2 regions of the Crossiella sp. CA198 genome follow, and region 2 is predicted to be linked to the other one. Evidence: riboswitches for the same ligand, from Rfam matches in the RefSeq annotation. Region 2 holds a riboswitch; the other holds the start of a gene.
The links. A riboswitch is a leader RNA that binds a small molecule or an ion and turns the genes downstream of it on or off. The one in region 2 is predicted to bind cyclic di-AMP.
Positions count from the first base shown of each region.

Region 1: it holds a riboswitch for cyclic di-AMP, as region 2 does, so the genes downstream of both, ACTOWY_RS22835 (NlpC/P60 family protein) here and ACTOWY_RS12380 (transglycosylase family protein) in region 2, are expected to answer to the same signal.

Region 1 is NZ_JBQJIM010000013.1:207,359-211,086, reverse strand. Features, by position in the region: gene ACTOWY_RS22840 (NYN domain-containing protein) at 1-1,313, shown strand, start outside; cyclic di-AMP (ydaO/yuaA leader) riboswitch at 1,616-1,767, shown strand; gene ACTOWY_RS22835 (NlpC/P60 family protein) at 1,782-2,822, shown strand; gene ACTOWY_RS22830 (basic secretory protein-like protein) at 2,911-3,728, shown strand, end outside.
Region 2 is NZ_JBQJIM010000006.1:258,943-262,670, reverse strand. Features, by position in the region: gene ACTOWY_RS12385 (molybdenum cofactor biosynthesis protein MoaE) at 1-877, shown strand, start outside; gene ACTOWY_RS12380 (transglycosylase family protein) at 951-1,625, opposite strand; cyclic di-AMP (ydaO/yuaA leader) riboswitch at 1,627-1,783, opposite strand; gene ACTOWY_RS12375 (phosphatidylinositol-specific phospholipase C/glycerophosphodiester phosphodiesterase family protein) at 2,021-2,887, opposite strand; gene ACTOWY_RS12370 (BTAD domain-containing putative transcriptional regulator) at 3,021-3,728, shown strand, end outside.

The DNA of each region.
Region 1 (3,728 bases), on a different contig from region 2:
CTGTGGACGGTGCGCCGCCGCCGGAGCCCGAGCTGGAGTTCGACTCCCTGCCCGAGGCCGTCCGCGCGCGACTCGCCGAGCTGTCCGCCGAGGCGCTGGGCACCATGCCCCAGCTCGACATCCCGCAGCCGCTGCGGCCGGTGGCCCGCTTCGCCCCCGCCAAACGGGCGAAGCTGGGCACCGGTCCGCTGCTGGCCGCGCTGCGGGATTCGGCGGTCTTCCGCAACGCGGTGGTGCAGTGGTGCCGGGAACACCGGCCCAGCACCCTGGAACTGGCCCCCGGCGATCCGGTGGCCACCGCGGCCGCGGCCGTGCTGCTGGCCGATCCGGCCGCGCCGCTGCACGTGGAGCTGGTCGCCCGGCGTTCGGTGGACGCCCAGCTGCGCTCCGAACGCGACGCGGGCGTGTCCCGGATCGAGCGCCTGGAGGCCGAACTGGCCAGGATGCGCGCCGAACTCGACGAAGCCAGGGGCGCGGCCGAGCGGGTCCGGCAGGAGGGCGAGGCCGAGCTGGACCGGCTGCGCAAACGCCTCCGCGAGCAGGGCGTGAAGCTGCGCCAGGCCAAGGACGAGGCCGAGGCGGCCAGGACCGCGCTGACCAAGGGCCACGGCGAGACCGAGGCGGTGGTCGCCGCGATCACCGCCGAACGGGACAAGGAACGCGAACGCGCCGAGGCCGAGCGGCTCAAGGCGGGCCGGGCGCTGGCCGAGGCCGAGGTGGCCCGGCAGTCCGCCAGGGAGGCCCGCCAGGCCGACGAGGTCCGGCTCGGGCTGCTGGTGGACACCCTGGCCGGCGCGGTCACCGGCCTGCGCAGGGAACTCGCCCTCGGCGGCAGCGGTCCCCGGCCAGCCGACACCGTGCGCGGGGCCACCCCGGCCACCGGCGCGCCCGGCCGGGTGGAGGACCCGGCCGCGCTGGACCGGCTGCTCGCGCTGCCCACCGTGCACCTGGTGGTGGACGGCTACAACGTGACCAAGACCGGCTATCCCGAGCTGACCCTCTCCGAGCAGCGGGACCGGCTGGTGCACCAGCTCGCGGTGCTGGCCGCGCGCACCGGGGCCGAGGTCACCCTGGTCTTCGACGGCGCGGGCGTGGTCGCGGTGCCCGCCTCGGCGCCGCGCGGGGTGCGGGTGCTCTTCAGCGACCCTGGCGTGCTCGCCGACGACGTGATCCGGGCCCTGGTCACCGCCGAGCCGGAGGGCCGTCCGGTGGTCGTGGTGACCTCCGATCGCGCGGTGGCCGATTCGATCCGCCGCCGGGGCGCGCACCCGGTGCCCTCGGCGGTGTTGCTGGCCAGGCTGGGCCGGGTGTGAGCCCGCGCATACGCGGTTGGCGTGTGGCGCTCGTCACTTTTCTGGGGTGAACCAGGTTGCAACCAGGGACGGACCGTGTCGGTGGGTATTGACAGTTGATCTCTAGGGAAGGCCAACACCGCAGGTCGCGCCGAATATGGTGAGCGATTACACAGCGCTGTTGTGTCGCTGGGTAACTAGTCCGATCGGGCGGCCGGGTCGCGGCCAAACATCGGCCGGCCCTGGGCGGTGGACTGGGGGCCTCACTACTCGTAACCTGTCCGAGATCTCGCGGCGGACCGTCGTCCAACCGAGGGCGACAACGCGAGACACCGCCGAATCGGCTTGTCGGGGGCCGAACCGGGGACCCAGGCAGTTGGGGTGAATCGGGCGGGCCTGAACCTGGGCACCGCGCGTAGGGCGACTTCGGGCCCGAACCCGTCAGCTAACCCGGTAAGCGGTAGCGAGCACGAAGGAGTAGTACGCCACGTGGCGTCGCATCGACTGAAGCGCACAATGCGCGGGGCCCTCGCGGCCTCAGCGGTTGTGGTAGCCGTCGGCCTCGCGCCGACGACCCCCGCGCTGGCCGACCCGGAACTGCCCGCCAACGCCTCCGAGGCGATGAAGCAGCTCCAGGAAATGTCCAAGGAAACCGAGAAGGTCGCGGAATCCCTGCACGAGGCCAAGGACGACCTCAACAAGAAGAACGCCGACCTGGAGAAGGCCAACAGGGAGGCCGAGGAAGCCAGCAAGCTCGGCGCCCTGGCCCGTGAGCAGGAACGGCAGCTCCGCGGGGACGTCGACAAGATGGCCTCCGCCGACTTCGAGGGCGCGCGGCTGAACCAGCTCAGCGCGCTGCTGATGTCGCGTTCGCCGAATGAGTTCCTGGACAAGATGGCGTTGCTCGACATGCTCGCGGGCGACAACAAGGACGCCATCGACAAGCTGCACGCCACCATCAAGCAGGCCGAGGACGCAGGCAAGCGTGCGGTGGAGGCCAAGGACCGCGCGCAGAAGGCCACTGACGAGGCCAAGCGGATCACCACCGAGCTGGACAAGCGCCGGGCCGAGCTGGAGACCCGCCGGTCCAAGGTGAAGGCGCAGTACGACAAGCTCACCCAGGATGAGCGGAACAAGCTCAAGGGGCCCGAGGACAACTCGGTCATCAACATCCCCGGCAACAGCGGGATCGCGGGCGCGGCGCTGGAGAAGGCGCTGAGCAAGCGTGGCTCGCGGTATGTCTACGGCGACGAGGGTCCCAACACCTTCGACTGCTCCGGCCTGATCTACTGGGCCTACCGGCAGGTCGGCATGGAGCTGCCGCGATCCAGTTCGCAGCAGGCCCGGATCGGCACCGCGGTGCCGATCAGCGCCATCCAGCCGGGCGACCTGGTGGCCTACAAGGGCCACATCGGCATCTCGGTCGGCAACGGCAAGATGGTGCACGCGCCCACCACCGGCGACGTGGTCAAGATCGCCCCGCTGCAGAGCGGCATCGTCGCGGTCCGCCGGGTCGGGGTCGGCTCCTGAGCCACTCGTCCAGGTAAGTCCGTTTTTCCGCGGGGCCGTCACCGATCGGGTGTCGGCCCCGCGGCCTGTCCGGCCCTAGGATGCAGCTGTGTCCGGGGTTGGCCGGTACAGGAGCTGGCTGGTCGCCGCGGTGGCCGCCGTGCTGCTTGCTGGGCTGGCCGTGGTCGCCACCCCGCAGGCCCGCGAGGCGGTCGACCCGCAGCCCCAGGTCACCACGCTGGACGCGGCGGGCCGCCCGGTCCCGCCGGAGGCCCCGGCCACCACCGCGGAGGCCCCGCGTGCCGCGGCCGTGGCCGAGCTGATGCGCCGCCGGGCCGAGGCGATCCTGCGCCGGGACGAGGCCACCTTCCTGGCCACCCTGGACCCCAACGCCGATTCGGCCTTCGCCACCGCCCAGCGCAACCTGTTCGTCAACCTGGCGGGCGTGCCGCTGAGCAGCTGGCGCTACCACCTCGAACCCGCCGAGGCCCTGGGCACCTCCGGCCTCACCTCCTACGCCCCCGACGCCGAGGAGCTGTTCGCGCCGAGGGTGGAGCTGAGCTACGCCCTGGGCGGCGGCGACGCGGTGGCCACCACCCGGCCGATGGGCTACCTGTTCGCCCGCTACGGCGAGGGCTGGTACCTGAGTTCCGACTCCGCGCTGGAGGCCCAGGGCAGGCGCACCTGGCGTGGCCCGTGGGACTTCGGCCCCTGCCTGGTGCTGACCACCAACTCCGGCATCGTGCTGGGCCACCGGGCCAACCAGGCACTGGCCCAGCGGGTGGCCAAGGAGCTGGACGCGGCGGTGCGCGCGGTCAGCGAGGTGTGGGGCCGGGAGTGGTCGCAGCGGGTGGTCGTGGTGCTGCCGGAGACCACCAGGGAACTGCAGGCCATGGTCGGCTCGGAGTTCGCGGTGGACTCCATCGC
Region 2 (3,728 bases):
GGTCTACGCCGACCGCACCGGCCCGGTGATCGTGACCTGGCTGCGCGAGCGCGGCTTCTGGGTGCCCGAGGCCGAGGTGGTGCCCGACGGCGATCCGGTCGGCCAGGCCCTGCGCAAGGCGGTCACCGAACGGGTCGACGTGGTGATCACCACCGGCGGCACCGGCATCAGCCCCACCGACCGCACCCCGGAGGCCACCAGGGCGGTGCTCGACTACGAGGTGCCCGGCCTGGCGGACGCGATCCGGGCCGCCGGGCAGCCCGCGGTCCCCACAGCGGCTCTCTCGCGCGGGCTGGCCGGGGTGGCCGGTCGGACCCTCGTGGTGAACCTTCCGGGCTCCACGGGCGGTGTGCGGGACGGTCTGGGGGTGCTCGAGGGCGTGCTGGACCACGCGGTGAGCCAGCTTCGCGGCGGCGACCACACCCCCGGCGGGCTCCCGCGGACGGGTCCGGCGGCCGCCGTGCTGCGTGCCGAGGTCACCGAGGACCCCGTTGACGTGGAGGAACACGCCCGCCTGGTGGCCCACCCGGCCGCGGGCGCGGTGGTCACCTTCGCCGGCGTGGTCCGCGACCACGACGAGGGCCGCGGCGTGACCGAGCTGGAGTACACCGGCCACCCCAGCGCGGCCGAGGTCATCGCCGAGGTCGCCGCGGAGATCGCGCTCCGGCACCAGGGCATCAGAGCCATCGCGGTCAGCCACCGGATCGGCCAGCTCAAGATCGGCGACGCCGCACTGGCCTGCGCCGTGGCCGGGGAGCACCGCGGGGAGGCCTTCGCCGCCTGCGCCGACCTGGTCGACGAGGTCAAGCGCCGCCTGCCCATCTGGAAGCGCCAGCTCTTCACCGACGGCGCCGAGGAATGGGTCAACTGCCCCTGAACACACACGAAACCCCCGGTCGCCACGTGAACGACCGGGGGTTTCGCGGAGCGTGCCTAGCGAGTCGCCAGACTCACTTCACGTCGAGCTGCTGGCCCGGGAAGATCAGGTCAGCGTTCTTGACGATGTCCTTGTTGCGCTCGAACAGCGCCTTCCAGCCACCGTTCACCTGCAGCTTCTGCGCGATGGTGGACAGCGTGTCACCCGCGACGACGGTGTAGTCAGCACCGTTGCGCTCGGTGGCGACCGGAGCGGACTGGACCGGCGCGGCCGGCTTGATGACCGGCTTGGCCACGACAGGCTTGGGAGCGGCCTGCTTCTTCACGACCGGCTTGGCCGCGGCGGGCTTCGGGGCGGGCTTGGCGTTGCCGCCGCCACCACCGTGGCCAACCTTCCGGCCGCAGGACGGCCACGGCTGGAGCTTGCGAGCCGCGTACAGGCGCTCAGCGACAGCGATCTGCTGCTCGCGAGTGGCCTGGTGGGCGTACGGGGCGTACGCGCCGCCACCGTTGGAGAGCCAGGTGCCACGGTCGAACTGGAGGCCGCCGTAGAAGCCATTACCGGTGTTGACATTCCACCGGCCGCCGCTCTCGCACTTGGCCAGAGCGTCCCAGTTCACGCCACTCGCGGCGCTTGCGGTACCGGCCACTGCCATCGGGGCGGCAATGACGGCACCGGCCACGACAACGCGGGCCACGGTGCGGGTGATGTTGGACTGCTTGCGGTGCTTGCCTCGGTAAGAAGCCATGTCCCTCTCGCCAACCGCGCCTACGAGGTGAGCTGTCGGGTTCGAGCCGATGGAGCTGGCCCGGCCGGTTCGCACCGGCTTCACCCCAAGGACGCTGACTGCTCGCCCGGAAGTGGTTCCCCCGCCCCTGTCCAGTTGAAGTTTCGCTCGGGGTTTGGTCGGGAACCCGCTTGGACAGGGCTTGGCGCTACAGGTTCCCGTCGTGCTGGCCGGTTCGGGGCCGACCGAGAAGCGACCGTACGTAACCCAGCAGGGGTCCGCCAAACCTTCTGGACTGTGACCGTAGTCACTGTAACGTTTGGCGGAGTTCTGCGATGTCGGGTGTCGCGCCAGGTCAGCCTGCCGTTACCGCGCCGTGTCCTTACCGAGATCAATCACCGTCGGTGAGGCGTGGCTCACCTCGTAGCGGCACCCGAGTGACCCCGTAGGAACGCGGAGAGCCCCGCAAGATCATCGGTATTGAGGTGATCCACCCCGGCCGCCGCCAGCTCCCGCCAGAGCGCCGCGCGGGCCGGCCCCGCCGCGTCCGGGGTCGCCCAGAACCGGAGCCGCTGCCCGCCCGCGTGCACCCGCTGGACCAGTTCCCGCAGCTTGGCCCGCTCGGCGGCCGGCATCTCGCCCACACCCCGCCAGGCGAACAACTTCGTCCAGTTGTCGGACACCAGCGGCGCCAGCTTCGGATCCGCGCCAGGCCCGAGGTCGTTCGGATCGGTGAGGCGTCCGTCATAGAAAGCCAGTCGATCCCGCTGACCAGCCATAGCGGCCCGCGGCCGGTCCCCGGAGATGACCGCGGTCACAGCCCCGCGCAGCACGAACCCGTGCAGGTACCGGCTGAACAACCAGGAGTACCGCGGCGACCGCAGCACCCGGTCCAGCTCCGCGTAGGCCGCCACCCCGTTGGTCTTGATGTCCACCAGCAGCTGGAACAAACCGCCCCGACCCGGATAAACGCGTCCGCCATTGGCCAGTGCCCGCTTCCGCAGCGGCTCCAGGTACAGCGCCTGCAGGGTCCGCTCCGGCCGCAGGTCCCCGGGGTCGTGCCCGACCAGCAGTGCCCCGTCCACCAGGTAGATGTCCGCCTCGACACTGGTGAATCCGTGGTCCAGCGCGTCCAGCAACGGCCGCCCGTGCTCGTAGTCGTTGTGCGCGTGCGCCTGCGCGAGGGGCTTGACCCGCCCCGCCGCCCCGGCCTGCGCCACCGACCCGCCGAGCAACCCGGCCACCGCCAGGAGCACCAGCACCGCCCGCAATCCGATCCGCACACGAACCTCCCGAGTGAGTCTGGGGCGGAAAGTAAAGCGGACGAACGACCTGCCGGTGAACGGGGACCGGCCGGTTGATTGCCGTGCCAGGGACATCCGGCCGTGCGACCATCGGCTGGGGGCAGGGGGGCTGATGGGACCGGAGATCGAGTTTCGGGTGCTCGGACCGCTGGAGGTCCGGGTCGGCGGCGCGCTGCTGGTGATCGGCGCCGCCAAGCAGCGGGTGCTGCTGGCCGCGTTGCTGTTGCAGGCGGGCGATGAGGTCCGGTTCGAGGAGCTGATCGGCACGCTGTGGGAGTCCGCGCCGCCGGCCAGTCCGCGCGCCACGCTCCATACCTATGTGCGCCGCCTGCGCCAGGCCCTGCCCGGACCGGATCTGATCAACACCACCGAACACGGCTACCGGGTCGACCTGGCCCCGGAACAGCTCGACCTGTTCCGGCTGCGGAGCCTGATCGCCGGTGCTGAACGGGCCCGCGCCGCCGAGGACGCCGACTCCGAGCGGGCCTGCCTGGCCGAGGCCCTGGATCTGTGGCGGGGCCCGGTCCTGGTGGACATCCCGTCGGAACCGTTGCGCCAGACCGACGCGGCCCGGCTGAGCGAACAGCGCCTGGTGCTGCTGGAACGCCGGATCGAACTGGACCTGGACCTGGGCAGGCACCGTGAGCTGGTCGGCGAGCTGACCGAACTGACCACCCAGCACCCGCTCCGCGAACGCTTCTGGGAACAGCTGCTGCTCGCCCAGGTCCGCGGCGGCAGGCAGGCCGAGGCGCTGCGTGCCTTCGGCCGGATCAGCGCGCTGCTGAAGGCGGAACTGGGGGTGCGGCCCGGCGCCGCGCTG